DNA from 3 places in the Halalkalibacter flavus genome. Region 3 is predicted to be linked to each of the others. Evidence: riboswitches for the same ligand, from Rfam matches in the RefSeq annotation. Region 3 holds a riboswitch; each other region holds the start of a gene.
The links. Region 3 has a riboswitch for glycine ahead of SAY88_RS10835 (alanine/glycine:cation symporter family protein). Riboswitches for the same ligand answer to the same signal wherever they lie in the genome.
Positions count from the first base shown of each region.

Region 1: another riboswitch for glycine. It lies ahead of gcvT (glycine cleavage system aminomethyltransferase GcvT); the one in region 3 lies ahead of SAY88_RS10835 (alanine/glycine:cation symporter family protein).
Region 2: another riboswitch for glycine. It lies ahead of SAY88_RS20285 (lipoyl synthase); the one in region 3 lies ahead of SAY88_RS10835 (alanine/glycine:cation symporter family protein).

Region 1 is NZ_JAWRVK010000018.1:86,502-91,020, reverse strand. Features, by position in the region: gene SAY88_RS13505 (YqhG family protein) at 1-768, opposite strand, end outside; gene SAY88_RS13500 (DEAD/DEAH box helicase) at 746-2,431, opposite strand; glycine riboswitch at 2,663-2,769, shown strand; gene gcvT (glycine cleavage system aminomethyltransferase GcvT) at 2,925-4,019, shown strand; gene gcvPA (aminomethyl-transferring glycine dehydrogenase subunit GcvPA) at 4,034-4,519, shown strand, end outside.
Region 2 is NZ_JAWRVK010000042.1:7,695-12,213, forward strand. Features, by position in the region: gene SAY88_RS20265 (GNAT family N-acetyltransferase) at 1-30, shown strand, start outside; gene SAY88_RS20270 (peroxiredoxin) at 247-789, shown strand; gene trxA (thioredoxin) at 919-1,236, shown strand; gene trxB (thioredoxin-disulfide reductase) at 1,283-2,221, shown strand; glycine riboswitch at 2,852-2,958, shown strand; partial or broken gene SAY88_RS20285 (lipoyl synthase) at 3,094-3,324, shown strand; gene SAY88_RS20290 (iron-sulfur cluster biosynthesis family protein) at 3,364-3,669, shown strand; gene SAY88_RS20295 (sulfite reductase subunit alpha) at 4,058-4,519, shown strand, end outside.
Region 3 is NZ_JAWRVK010000013.1:94,030-98,548, reverse strand. Features, by position in the region: gene SAY88_RS10845 (hypothetical protein) at 1-128, opposite strand, end outside; gene SAY88_RS10840 (iron chelate uptake ABC transporter family permease subunit) at 276-647, opposite strand; glycine riboswitch at 776-876, shown strand; glycine riboswitch at 879-937, shown strand; gene SAY88_RS10835 (alanine/glycine:cation symporter family protein) at 1,229-2,653, shown strand; gene purU (formyltetrahydrofolate deformylase) at 3,064-3,933, opposite strand; gene lpdA (dihydrolipoyl dehydrogenase) at 4,024-4,519, opposite strand, start outside.

The DNA.
Region 1 (4,519 bases), on a different contig from region 3:
CATTCCTCCATTAATAATAGACACATGAATTTTAGGTTCATATTGTTCTTGTAAGGCTTGTTTCTCAACTTCATAGCTTTCGGGTTTCTCATCATAATCTTCATAAAACTGCTCAAGAAGTGACAAGTCCGTTTCCCATCTATTTACAGCTTCTTCTGCCCATGTTTTGTCTTCATTTTCCGCATAGGTCTGAACCATTTTCTGCAATCGAATCAATCCACTATGAACCGTGATAAGAGGGGTTAATTTAAAGCAGAAATCTGGAATGTTGGGAGATAGTTCTTTTTCTTGCAGCTTATTGTAAAATTGTTGAACAATTTGGCCATGAATGAGATTTAATCCTAAAGATAACAATACATCTTTTTTGCGGTCACATTGAAATGAAACTTTCATATTCAAACACAGCCATGGTTGCAGAGGAATGGACTTTCTCCCTGATGCCTGTATGTCCTCGTAAAGGCGAATGAAGCCCCCTAATTCACGTGTCGATCCAAATAATTGCCGAAGTCTTGGTGATCCAAAGTGAATCTGTTCTCCACGTAAATCATCGGGGACATTCGTCTGATCCGTAATAAACGTTACCTGCATCGGATTAGGTTCGCCACCTGTTTTTTCAAGATAATGCCAATAAAATGGTCTGTTCATTAATAATTTATCTAACTCAATCGATAATTGAACCTTTAAATAACTTGACGTATTTTCAATGATTGGGCTATCATTCGCCTGAAAGTAACGCTCTAAAAAATCATGAACTTGAGGCTGTTGCATCGATCTGATCCTCCTTACTAGAATTCGCAGCTTCTTCTGCTGCATCATTCATAATGGCAGCAAGATGATCAAACTTAATTCGCATTTCTCCTTCAGAATCTGATTGTAATAATATATCTTGTACGTGTTCTTCAACTGAAGGGAGATCAATTTTCGTTAATATATCATCGAGCTCACCGATGACTGCTTCAAATAGGTGAATCTTTTCATATAGCAATTTAAGAATGTGCTGCTCGACGGTGTCATTTACAGCAAAGTTGTAAATTCTCACATCTTCTTGTTGACCAAGGCGATGAATACGCCCAATTCGTTGTTCAATACGCATTGGATTCCATGGCAAATCATAGTTAATGATATGACTGCAAAATTGCAAGTTGATTCCTTCGCCACCTGCTTCAGTTGCAATTAATACTTGGGCATGATTTTGGAAGAGCTGACGCATCCAATCTTTTTTTCCTCTTTTAAATCCTCCTCTAAATGGTACGGAGGAGATGCCATTTTGTTTTAAAAACCATTGTAAATACAACTGTGTTGCACGATATTCAGTGAAAATAATAACTTTATCATTGATTTTCTTGATGATCTCGAGTGCTTTCTCGGCTTTTGCATGGCCTTCTACCTCACCAATTTTGTTCAATAAGCGTTCTGCACCAGGAAGTTTTCGTCCTTCGGCATGGGCTCGTTCAACCATGTTTTTTAGTGTCATAAAAGCAGCCTCTCTGCTGCTGCACAATTCCCTTTTTAAAGTCAGCAAGCCAAAATGACTTGAATCACCATTTAATTTTTCAATCTCTTCATAAAAGGCGCGTTCTGATTCACTAAAATCAATCGGTACCGTTTCAACGATACGTTTCGTCCATTCAATGCCAGTTTCCTCACGGCGATTGCGCACCATGACTTTGTTGACTAACTCTCTTAGTTTTTCTTCATTTTTAGGTGATCTCTTATTCGAACGATATTCTTTTTCAAAAGAAGAGATATCTCCAAGATGCCCAGGTTTAAGCAATGAAACCAAATTAAAGATTTCCTCTAGCTTGTTTTGGACTGGTGTTGCGGTTAATAACAAACAGAATTTCTTCTTCAGCTTTTTAATGAACTCATAATTTTTCGTTTTTGGATTTTTAAGTTTATGAGCTTCATCAATAATGACTAAATCATATGGCTGTTCTAAGACGATATCATGATGTGGTTGCCTTTTGGCTGTATCAATGGAAGCTACGACAACATCACATTGCTCCCATACATATGATTTTCGTTGAGCAACAGCCGGAATATGAAACTTTGTATTTAATTCAATCGCCCATTGGGAAACAAGAGAAGCTGGAACGAGAATTAATACTTTTTTTACTAACCCACGGATCATATACTCTTTTAAGATGAGTCCAGCCTCGATTGTTTTTCCAAGCCCTACTTCATCAGCAAGTATTGCTTTGCCATTCATTTGCTCAATAACTGTATTTGCCACTTCAATTTGGTGTGGAAATGGCTTTAACTGAGGAAGGTGCTTAGGTGCTTGTAAACCATGAAACTCTGGTATGATTTGGTGTTGTTCTGCTTCATACGCTAGTTTAAAAAGTTCCCAATTAGACCAAGGTCCATCTTGACCTAATCTTTCCTTGAAGGTGTCGTTCCAATTCTGATCAAAATGTATATCAATCTTCATTTTCATCACCCTTTCAATCAAACTGCTATATCCGAATGAAATTATAAAAAAACTATAAAATAATCTGATTTAGTAAATAAACAGTTGCGAAAACCTATTCAACTTGGTAGGATATTAATATAAATCCGAATTACAAACTATTGCCTAAATTTTAAAAGGTTTTATACATGTAGTATGTACCACTCATAAGAATTTCATGAGTAAGAGTGAAAACAATTAAATGACTTGCGGATGAGAATAAGGGGAGAGCTTGCGAATTATGCAACGCCGAAGGAGCAAGTATTAGATAATGTGTTATCAATGCGAATCTCTCAGGCAAAAAAGACTCTTATTTGACGCAGCTCTGGAGAGTGCTTATGATAAGCCACCTACGAAGACACTATATTCTTTTAGAATATAGGAAACTTTCTGGTTACAGGACAGAGTTATACACAAAATAGTGTATAACTCTGTCCTTTTTGCATTTTATGAATTAACTTGAGGAGGTTTGATCATGGCTGATTTAAAGAGAACACCACTATTTCATCTTTATAAAGAAGGTGGAGCAAAAACGATTGATTTTGGGGGATGGGATCTTCCCGTTCAGTTTTTAAGCATTAAAGAAGAGCATGAAGCAGTCCGTACAAAGGCAGGGCTATTTGATGTTTCACATATGGGTGAAGTAGAAGTTAAAGGCCCACGGGCACTTGATTATTTACAAAAATTAATGACCAATGATGTATCTAAACTTGTAGATGGGCAGGCGCAATATACAGCCATGTGTTACGAAGATGGCGGGACAGTTGATGACTTGCTTATTTATAGAAAGGCAGAAGACGATTATTTACTCGTAATTAATGCCTCAAACATTGAAAAAGACGTTGAGTGGATGCAGCAACATATCATTGAGGGTGTAACAGCAATAAATGTTTCTAGTGACATTGCACAATTAGCGATTCAAGGACCTCTAGCAGAACAAATTTTGCAAAAAAGAACGTCTTTTGATTTATCTTCCATTCGGTTCTTCCGGTTTGCTGACCAAGTAAACGTAGATGGTGTCAATGCACTCGTTTCGAGAACTGGTTACACAGGCGAAGATGGATTTGAGCTTTACTGTGCTGCAGATCAAGCTGCTAAGCTATGGAAAAGCTTGCTTGAAGCAGGTAAAGAGGAAGGCCTTGTTCCTTGTGGATTAGGAGCACGTGATACATTACGCTTTGAAGCAAGGCTGCCTCTTTACGGGCAAGAATTAACAAAAGAAATTTCCCCACTTGAGGCTGGAATTGGTTTTGCCGTAAAAGTAAATAAAGAAGCAGACTTTATTGGGAAAGAAGCGTTGAAGAAACAGAAAGAAGAAGGGCTGAAAAGAAAGCTTGTCGGCCTTGAAATGATTGACAAAGGTATCCCTCGTACAGGGTATGAAGTGTTTGTTGGTGATAAATTAGTAGGCTTTGTCACGACAGGAACTCAGTCTCCTACATTAAAGAAAAATGTCGGCCTTGCCGTTCTAGATATAGATGTTACTGCACTTGGAACAAAAGTAGAAGTTCAAGTTCGTAAAAAGCGTCTTAAAGCACAAGTCGTATCAACGCCATTTTATAAGAAGTAAGAGGAGGAACATACATGAATCACCGTTATTTACCGATGACAGATGCAGATCAAAAAGAAATGCTTGAAACAATCGGTGTACAGTCAATTGAGGAATTGTTTTCTGATATTCCAAGTGAAATTCGCTTTAAAGGAGAAATGAATGTCAAAGAAGCTTTAAAAGAGCCAGAGCTCATCTCATATTTTCGAGAATTAGCAGCGAAAAATGTGTCACTTAAACAAACCCCTTCTTTCCTAGGGGCGGGCGTATATGAACATTACATCCCATCAATTGTTGATCACGTCATTTCTCGTTCTGAATTTTATACGGCTTACACACCATACCAACCAGAAATTTCACAAGGAGAGCTTCAAGCGATCTTTGAGTTTCAAACGATGATTTGTGAGCTTACAGGAATGGATTTAGCGAACTCGTCTATGTATGACGGCCAAACGGCTTTAGCAGAAGCTGCGATGCTAAGTGCCGGACAGACAAAAAAGAAGACGATTCTAGTTTCTAAA
Region 2 (4,519 bases), on a different contig from region 3:
GAAGAAGCGGTAACATTATTGCCAATTTAGTTTATAAATTCATATAACATTTTTATATAATTCCAACTTGATACTTCAACACTTTTCTATATCCAAAGAGGTCATCTTTATATGGATAATTAGACTGTAACATACATCAATTAAGATCATATTGAGTATATGGCTTGTTTAAGGAAACAAAGGGCTTGATTGATTAATATATTAACATGTTAATAACATAAAAAATTAAATAAGGGGATGAATAAAATGGTAGAACGTATGGTAGGTAAACAAGCACCGCGCTTTGAAATGGATGCAGTTATGCCCAATAAGGAATTTAAGAAAGTAAGTTTAGAAGAAAATATGAAGAACGGTAAATGGACCGTACTATTCTTTTATCCGATGGATTTTACTTTTGTTTGTCCAACTGAAATCACCGCAATGTCTGAACGTTATGAGGAGTTTCAAGATTTAGATGCAGAGGTAATCGGAGTTTCTACAGATACCATACATACGCATCTTGCATGGATTAATACTGATCGTCTAGATAATGGTCTAGGAGAGTTGCACTATCCTTTAGCTGCTGATACCAACCATGTTGTCTCCCGGGAATACGGCGTACTTATTGAAGACGAAGGCATTGCACTTAGGGGATTGTTCATTATTAACCCTGAAGGTGACTTAATGTACCAAGTTGTATTCCACAATAATATTGGGCGTGATGTGAATGAAACACTTCGAGTGCTTCAGGCACTTCAGACAGGGGGATTATGTCCAGCTAACTGGAAACCAGGCCAAAAAACATTGTAAATAATTATGGGGTTTACTTATTTTATAGCTATATAGAATCATAAATCTGAATGTTTAGACTCCTTAGCATGACGAATGAGGAGTATAAGTGAAAAAATGAAAGAATGGCTCATAAAGGGGGAAATTTCAATGTCGAATGTAGTAGCAGTTAATAAAGCTAATTTTGAAGAAATTACAAATTCTAATGAGGTAGCGGTCATTAAATTTGGCGCGCCATGGTGTGGTCCGTGTAAAATGATTGCCCCAGTATTGGATAGTTTATCCCTTACTATAGAGAATGTGACATTTGGAGATGTCAATATTGATGAAAACAGTGAATTAGCAGAAAAATTTAATATTATGAGTGTTCCTACTACTTTAATTTTTAAAAATGGTTCAGTGGCTAAACAGAGTTTAGGGTTTTCTCCAGAGGAGAAATTAAAGGGCTTAATTTCTCAATATCTTTAAGGAGTATTAACAGATCCTGTTTACTTGGAAAGAAGAGGTGTTGTATATGAGCTATAGCATTTACGATGTCATTATTATTGGTGCAGGTCCTGGTGGTATGACAGCCGCTGTTTATACCTCAAGGGCCAATCTTAAAACGTTAATTTTAGATCGTGGAGTGCCAGGTGGACAACTTCAAAATACGGAAGAGATAGAGAATTTCCCTAGCTATTCACATATATCTGGACCAGATTTAGCGCAAAAGATGTTTGAGCACTCTTTACGCTTTGGTGCCAGGTATGAACAAGCAAATGTAGAAGACATTGTAAACGAGGGCAATATTAAAGTAGTATATGCAGGGAATAAAACTTATCAGACTAAATCTGTCATTATTGCTACAGGTACTAAATATAAAAAGTTGGGCGTTCCTGGAGAAGAAGAATTTTCAGGTCGAGGTGTATCATGGTGTGCCGTTTGCGATGGAGCCTTTTTTAGGGGAAAAGAACTAGTTGTTATAGGTGGGGGAGATTCTGCCGTAGAAGAATCGGTTTTTTTAACTAAGTTTGCTAAGAAAGTAACCGTCCTTCATCGCCGGGACCAATTCAGAGCTCAGCCTATTTTAGTGGAGCGGATGCTTAATAATGATAAAATTGATGTGATATATGATACTGTTGTCAATGAGATTATAGGAGAGGATAAAGTAACTCATGTCCTTATTGAAAATATAAAAACAGGTGAAAAGAAGAGTTTTCCGGTTGATGGTGTGTTTGAGTATATAGGGATGAACCCTGTTTCAGATTTCGTGAAAAATCTAAATATTACGGATGAAGAAGGGTGGATCATAACGGATAATCGAATGAAAACGAATATCCTTGGAATTTTTGCGATAGGAGATATTAGACAAAATGCAGTCCGGCAGGTAGTAGCTGCTACTGGGGATGGATGTATTGCAGCACTAGAAGTTCAACATTACCTAGAAAATCTATTAATACTAGAGGCTTTTTAAATTATATGTATTTGAGAGAGTTCCAGTTGAATCCTTATTTTATTAATAAGGTTACGCTCATAAAAGAACAATACTTTGGGATGTTGTTTCTAGAGTCTTTGATTATTTAAACTAAGATGCAATTCCAAGAAAATTAAAATATGAATTTAACTTCATTTTGGGAAGTTCATCCTTTTGTGAACTTTCCCTTTTTCATTATATGTATGGATTATATTCCAAGTAGAATAGATAAATATTACTTTTCCACACTTATCCGACGTCTTCTGTAGAGCAGTAGTATAAGTATATCTACGGTCTAGAAGTTACTTAATAGTGATATGAGTTTATTGTACTATCAAAAACCACGTAAGTTTACCTGACAAATTAATATGAATATCTTCAACTAGTCTTTATATTAAAACTATAAAGAAATATAGATTTAAAAACTATGAAAGTAAGGTTCACTGCAGGTAGGAAGATAATTTTTTTCTGATCAATCATGTGTAGTAAAAAACAATTAAAGTTTCAATCTGTATAATTTCATAATGGCGGATGATGGTTGTGGGAGAGTGCAATGCGACAAGCCACCGAAGGAGCAAGTTCCAAAAAGACCCTTGGAAACAAATCTCTCAGGTAGAATGAACCACAACGGGACGCACCTCTGGAGAGCGCGTATACAGTAGTACGCCACCAAAGGGGAAGACTCTTTGAATTAAGAATGGAGTTAAACTCTCAGGTAAAAGGACAGAGAAGGGTAGAGAACGTTATGCTACCCTTCTCTGTCCTTTTTTGTATGTAAAAAAGTAGTGAAGCATAATGTTTAAACAGTTTTCATAGAAAAGTAAGTCAGTAGCAAGAAAGAGATTTCTTCAAGTTATAGTTGGTACAGCCAAGAAACGATGGATGACCTTCGTGCTAACGATGTTGATATTATAACAATTGGTCAATATCTACAGCCAACGAAACGCCATTTAAAAGTACAAAAATATTAGAGCCCACAGGAGTTTAATGAATTAAAGGAAATTGCATTGTTAAAAGGGTTTAGTCACTGTGAAGCAGGCCCGCTCGTTCGCTCTTCCTACCATGCAGATGAACAGGTCCGTGCAGCAAAAGCGAATGTGTGATATTAAAAGGTAGGACACTGGTGAGAAGGAGAGAATCCGATGGTTATTACGTTAACAGAGGTGGCGTTGAAAAAGCTAAAAGAAATGGTGTTCAAGGACGAACAATCTCCTCGAATTGACGCTGATATAGCTGGGGGATGCGGGATGACTGTTAAGTTTACGCTAGTTTTTGATGAATCGCGACGAAACGATACGATTATTGAGTACGAGGGGATCCAGATTCGAATGGATCGTTTTACGAAACGTTATTTAGATGAAGAGGTCCAAATTGATTATACAGATGAACGTGGCTTTCTTATTGGAGAAACCTTAAGTTCAACTGCATGTGTACAGTGGGACGATTAAATTAAAAAGAAAATCTTTAATACAGTAATGAGTATAGGTAGAAACACTAATATCAGAGATATCTAAGCAGAAGAAAGACAAGTAATTCAGTATGTTCTATGTGGTAGACAATATAATATAAACGAAGATTACGAGGATGAGGAGATTGATAGGAACAGAGCTCGTATCGAATTTTAGGTGGGGTATGTTGGCTATTTTTTAGATATGGTTTTTTCTTCGTAAAGAAGTCGTACAGTCAAATTCGATCACATTATGGTGCTTGTTTTTATGCTTGTTATATTATTTAAGTTTCTCTATGAAATGCTACATAGTAGTTTTAGAGTGTTAGGATGATACATTTTATTTTTTGTTATACAAGCAATATATCTATCTTTGGAGGTTAAGAGCTATGAAACTTAATTTAGATACTAAAAATGCCAAAAGTGAGAAACTCCCATTTTCAAGGACCAATCCATTTCAAGCAAAGATTTTAAAAAATATTAATTTAAATAGAGCTGGCTCTAGCAAGGAAACAAGGCATATTGAGTTATCATTACAAGGGTCAGGCCTTTCTTATGTCCCAGGTGATGCACTTGGCGTTATCCCATCAAATGATCCAGAGCTTGTGGCTTCTCTTATTAAGGAAATGGAATGGGATGAAGAAGCGGTTGTAACTGTTAGTAAGCAAGGTGAGACACTGCTACTGAAGGAAGCGTTAATAAGCTACTTTGAAATTACACTGCTGACGAAGAAGATTTTACAACAGGCAGCTGTATTTTCAGAAAACGAAGAGCTGCAAAAGCTTGTGCTGGTTGAAAATGTAATTCAACTAAAGGAATATTGTTATGGGCGTGATCTGCTTGATATGTTA
Region 3 (4,519 bases):
TTTCTTTCTTTTCCTATCGATTTCTTATATTTTAAATTTTCCGAATATAGTTTATGAAAATTTAATTGTTGAATAGCTTGGCTGTTAGTAACGTTTCCTTCCCAATCATCTAGAATTACAACCTCCATAACAAACCTCCATTTAGTTTGAAAGTTGTTGGTCAATATATTTTTTCACTAGCTCTTTATCTCCTAAGATTTTTGCTCGTTCTTGATCTTTTATTAATTTTTCTTTGCTCTTTCAAGAATTTCCTCTTCTTCTCATGCTCTCCCTTTTTAAAATTGATTTCGATTCTTTAAAAAAATAAAGAACGACGCTTCGATCCCCGTAGTAAAAATCCCAGCCGGAATGTCTAATGGATAAAAAACCGTCCGGACGACCAGGTGAGCACTAAATACTAGAGCACTACCTATTAAAGAGGAAACGAGAATCAAACTACCAAAAGGGCGTCCTACTAGTTTCCTAGCAATATAAGGGTCGATGAGACCAACAAAACCGATTGTCCCAGCGATAGACACAGCGAAACCTGCCAACAACACACTAAAAAGAAGCAAAAGAAACCGGTACAGCTGAACATGTTTTCCTAATCCGGTTGCAATATCATCCTCTAACTCTTGGAGACTCAGACTTCGAGCTAAAAAAAGCACTAAATTGGGTTATTATATATATCTTAAAATAGACTTAAAGAAATTAATTTACTCCTTAGTAATTTCTGAATATTCAATTGACTTTATCTTTATAATGGAATAAAATGTTATAAAATGCATATAAGCGGATGAATATTGCGGGAGAGACTAAACAATCGTTTAGCACCGAAGGAGCAAGTCCTCAAAAAGTGGACATCAATCTCTCAGGTAAAAGGACCACAATAGGACGCGTCTCTGGAGAGAGCCATGAGCCACCAAAGGAGTTAAACTCTCAGGTAAAAGGACAGAGAAAAATAGGAAACCCCCTATTTTTCTCTGTCTTTTTTTGTGGGGAAAAATAGGAATAACTAAAAAAGGGGGATTTATATAGAATTAATCAAATTTCACAAGCCTTTTCTTTTCAATTACTACTGAGGTCCATGTAGCTGATTGGATGTAAATGGCTACAGAAATCCTTAAAATGACTGTGGGGTCACATGGAACGGACATACCTATCCTGTTTTGCCACCCTCAAAATGTAAGCGCTTCATCATCGAATCGACTAACAGTCTATCAAAATCTAATCTATTAGGAGTGTTGGTATGGAAATATTGGAAATACTAAGTAAAATCAATAACGTATTGTGGGGTCCCCCCAGTCTCATCTTATTATTTGGGACAGGCTTATTTTTAACTTTTGTTTTAAAAGGATTGCAATTTCGCCGTCTCATCTATGCATTTAAGATCGGGTTTGGGAAAGAGGATAGTAATGATGCAACTGCAGAAGGAGATGTTAGTCATTTTAAAGCTCTTATGACGGCACTTGCTGCGACAATAGGGAACGGAAACATTGCTGGTGTTGCCACAGCTATCACACTTGGTGGCCCTGGTGCAATCTTTTGGATGTGGGTTGTTGGTTTACTAGGTATGGCTACAAAATATGGTGAAGCCCTGCTTGCTGTGAAATATCGTGTGAAAAATGATAGTGGCGAATATTCCAGTGGTCCGATGTATTACATCGAACGAGGGCTTGGCAAAAAATATAAACTATTAGCGGTTACCTTTGCCTTATTTGGTGCCTTTGCTGCTTTGGGTATTGGAAATAGTGTACAGTCTAATACCATTGCTGATGTAACAAGCAATAGTTTTGGTATTGTAAACTGGGTAACCGGCTTGATCTTAGTTGTCCTTGTGAGCTTCATTATTTTCGGTGGAATTCAGCGTATTAGTACCGTTGCTAGTTTCTTTGTTCCTATTATGGCGTTCCTTTACATAGGGGGAGCAATCATAATTCTTGCATTAAATTACGAGATGATTATCCCGGCTTTTAAGTTAATCTTTTATTATGCCTTTAACCCTGTGGCGGCGGCCGGTGGTTTCCTAGGTGTTGTTGTAACTGAAGCTATTCGTAACGGGGTTGCTCGTGGAATTTTTTCAAACGAAGCAGGTCTTGGTACAGCTGCTTTAATCGCTGGGAACGCACGTGCAGATCATCCTGTTAAACAAGCGCTCGTTGCCATGACCGGTACATTTATCGTAACGATTGTTGTATGTACAATGACTGGTTTAACACTGCTTATTACAGGGTTTTGGGATGCATCTGGCGGCTTAATTTCCGGTGTAACTCATGATGCAACACTTGAAGGGGGAGCCTTGACCAGCGCAGCGTTTTCTTCTGTTCTAGGTGTAGTTGGTGAATATATTGTTTCATTTTCAGTTATCTTTTTTGGCTTCTCAACAATCGTTGGTTGGTATATATACGGGGAAAAATGCTTTGAGTATTTAGCTGGCTCTAAAGGACTTGCAGGTTATCGTCTTGTTTATATTGCTGCTTGCGGTATTGGGACAGTTGCTAACCTTACAACAGTCTGGGCATTTGCTGATATGGCTAATGCCTTAATGATGATTCCAAACTTAATTGCCCTTCTCCTTCTTTGGAAAGTTATCGTAGCTGAGACAAATGATTACTTCACTAATTTCTACGGTAATGTTAAAGTTGCTCGTTCTGAGGAAAGAGAAATTAGTTAATCGAGTAAGAGGAGTTGATTAATCAAACGATCTCTTCATTACTTTACGTACTGTTTAATATACCGTGGTTCAATTAAATATGAAGTAAATATTCATTCATATAAACTTTTTAACCCTCGATTTCTCCAATAGGAGTTATTGAGGGTTTTGTCTAGGGCTTATCTTTTAGTAAATAGTGATTTAATAATTACCCATTTTTCATTGAGTCCATTATTTTAGCCATACGCCCTATTCTAAACGTTAAATGATAGGAATCTTATACTCCGCTGATCCCCTTTTTTCTCCTGATGTTTTTCCATTAGTATAGAAAAAACAGCCATAACCATCACAAAATTGGTTGGCTGCTATAATATTTTTTGTTATATAAAAAAACAACCTTTTCTCTTAATGCATGACATGATAATACTAACTCACGTAAATACAATCGTTTTATTACCATGAACAATTACTTTATCTTCAACATGCCAGGAAACGGCTTGAGCAAGGACAAGCCTTTCCACATGCCGTCCGGCAACCTTTAATCCTTCTACAGAATAACGATGATTCACACGCTTTACATCTTGCTGAATAATTGGTCCTTCATCAAGATCATTCGTTACATAGTGTGCAGTTGCTCCAATCAATTTCACCCCTCGGTTAAACGCTCTCGCATAAGGGTTTGCTCCAACAAATGCGGGTAAGAACGAATGATGGATGTTTATGATTTGATTGGGATATTGGGCTATAAAAGTAGGAGAAAGAATTTGCATATACCTTGCTAAAACAATAAAGTCTACTTTCCCTTCCAACAGCTCTAGTGCTTTTTTTTCAGCAACCTCTTTCGTTTCAGAAGAGATTGGGATATGATAAAATGGGATTCCATATCCTTCAATTACTTCTTTCAAATCCTCATGATTACTAATAACCATCGGGATGTCTACTTGAATTTCGTTAGATTTCCAACGCCATATTAGCTCCATCAGGCAATGATCAGCTTTAGAAACAAAAATGGCCATCCGCTTTTTCTTTTTCTTACTACTCAACATCCAATCCATTGGATATTCTTCTGCCATCAAATGTAAGTCCTTTTCAAGTAAACTAAACGAAGAGTCAAAGTCTTCTAAGTCAAACTCAATCCTCATAAAAAACATGCCTGATTGTGGATCAGTTGTATGTTGGTCAAATTGGATAATATTTGCTTTGTGTTCTAACAACAAATTAGATATTACTGAGATAATACCCGGTTTTTCTGGACATGTAATTAACAGTATAGCCTGATCAATATTTCTTTCTGTAAGCATTGTTATCCTCCATCCTTTTAGGGTCCGTATGTAAAACTATTAAAAAGTTATAGTTTTTGTTCTATCTCCAACACTTTTTTAGCTCCCTCTCTAAGCATGTATTTCCTGACCGTCTGCTGCTAATGCAGCTTCACTAATCGCTTCAGCTAATGTTGGATGGGGATGAATTGTATGTACAATATCCATAGATGTTGCATCTAATACTTGAGCAAGTCCTATTTCTGTAATCATATCGGTTACATGAGGACCAACCATATGTGCCCCTAACAGCTTATTTGACGTTTCTTCAACGACAAGTTTGACAAAACCATCTGATTCACCAAATACTAGAGCCTTTCCGATTGCCCGAAATGAAAATTTTCCAATTTTCACTTTATACCCTTTCTTTTTTGCCTCTTCTTCTGTAAAACCGACACTAGCTACTTCTGGATTACTGTAGACACATTTTGGAACTAGAGCCGAATCAAGCGGTGAAGGTTGTTTACCTGCTATATGTTCAATTGCGATGATTCCTTCATGTGACGCAACATGGGCAAGTTGAAGTCCCCCAATCACATCACCGATAGCATAAATATGAGGATCACTT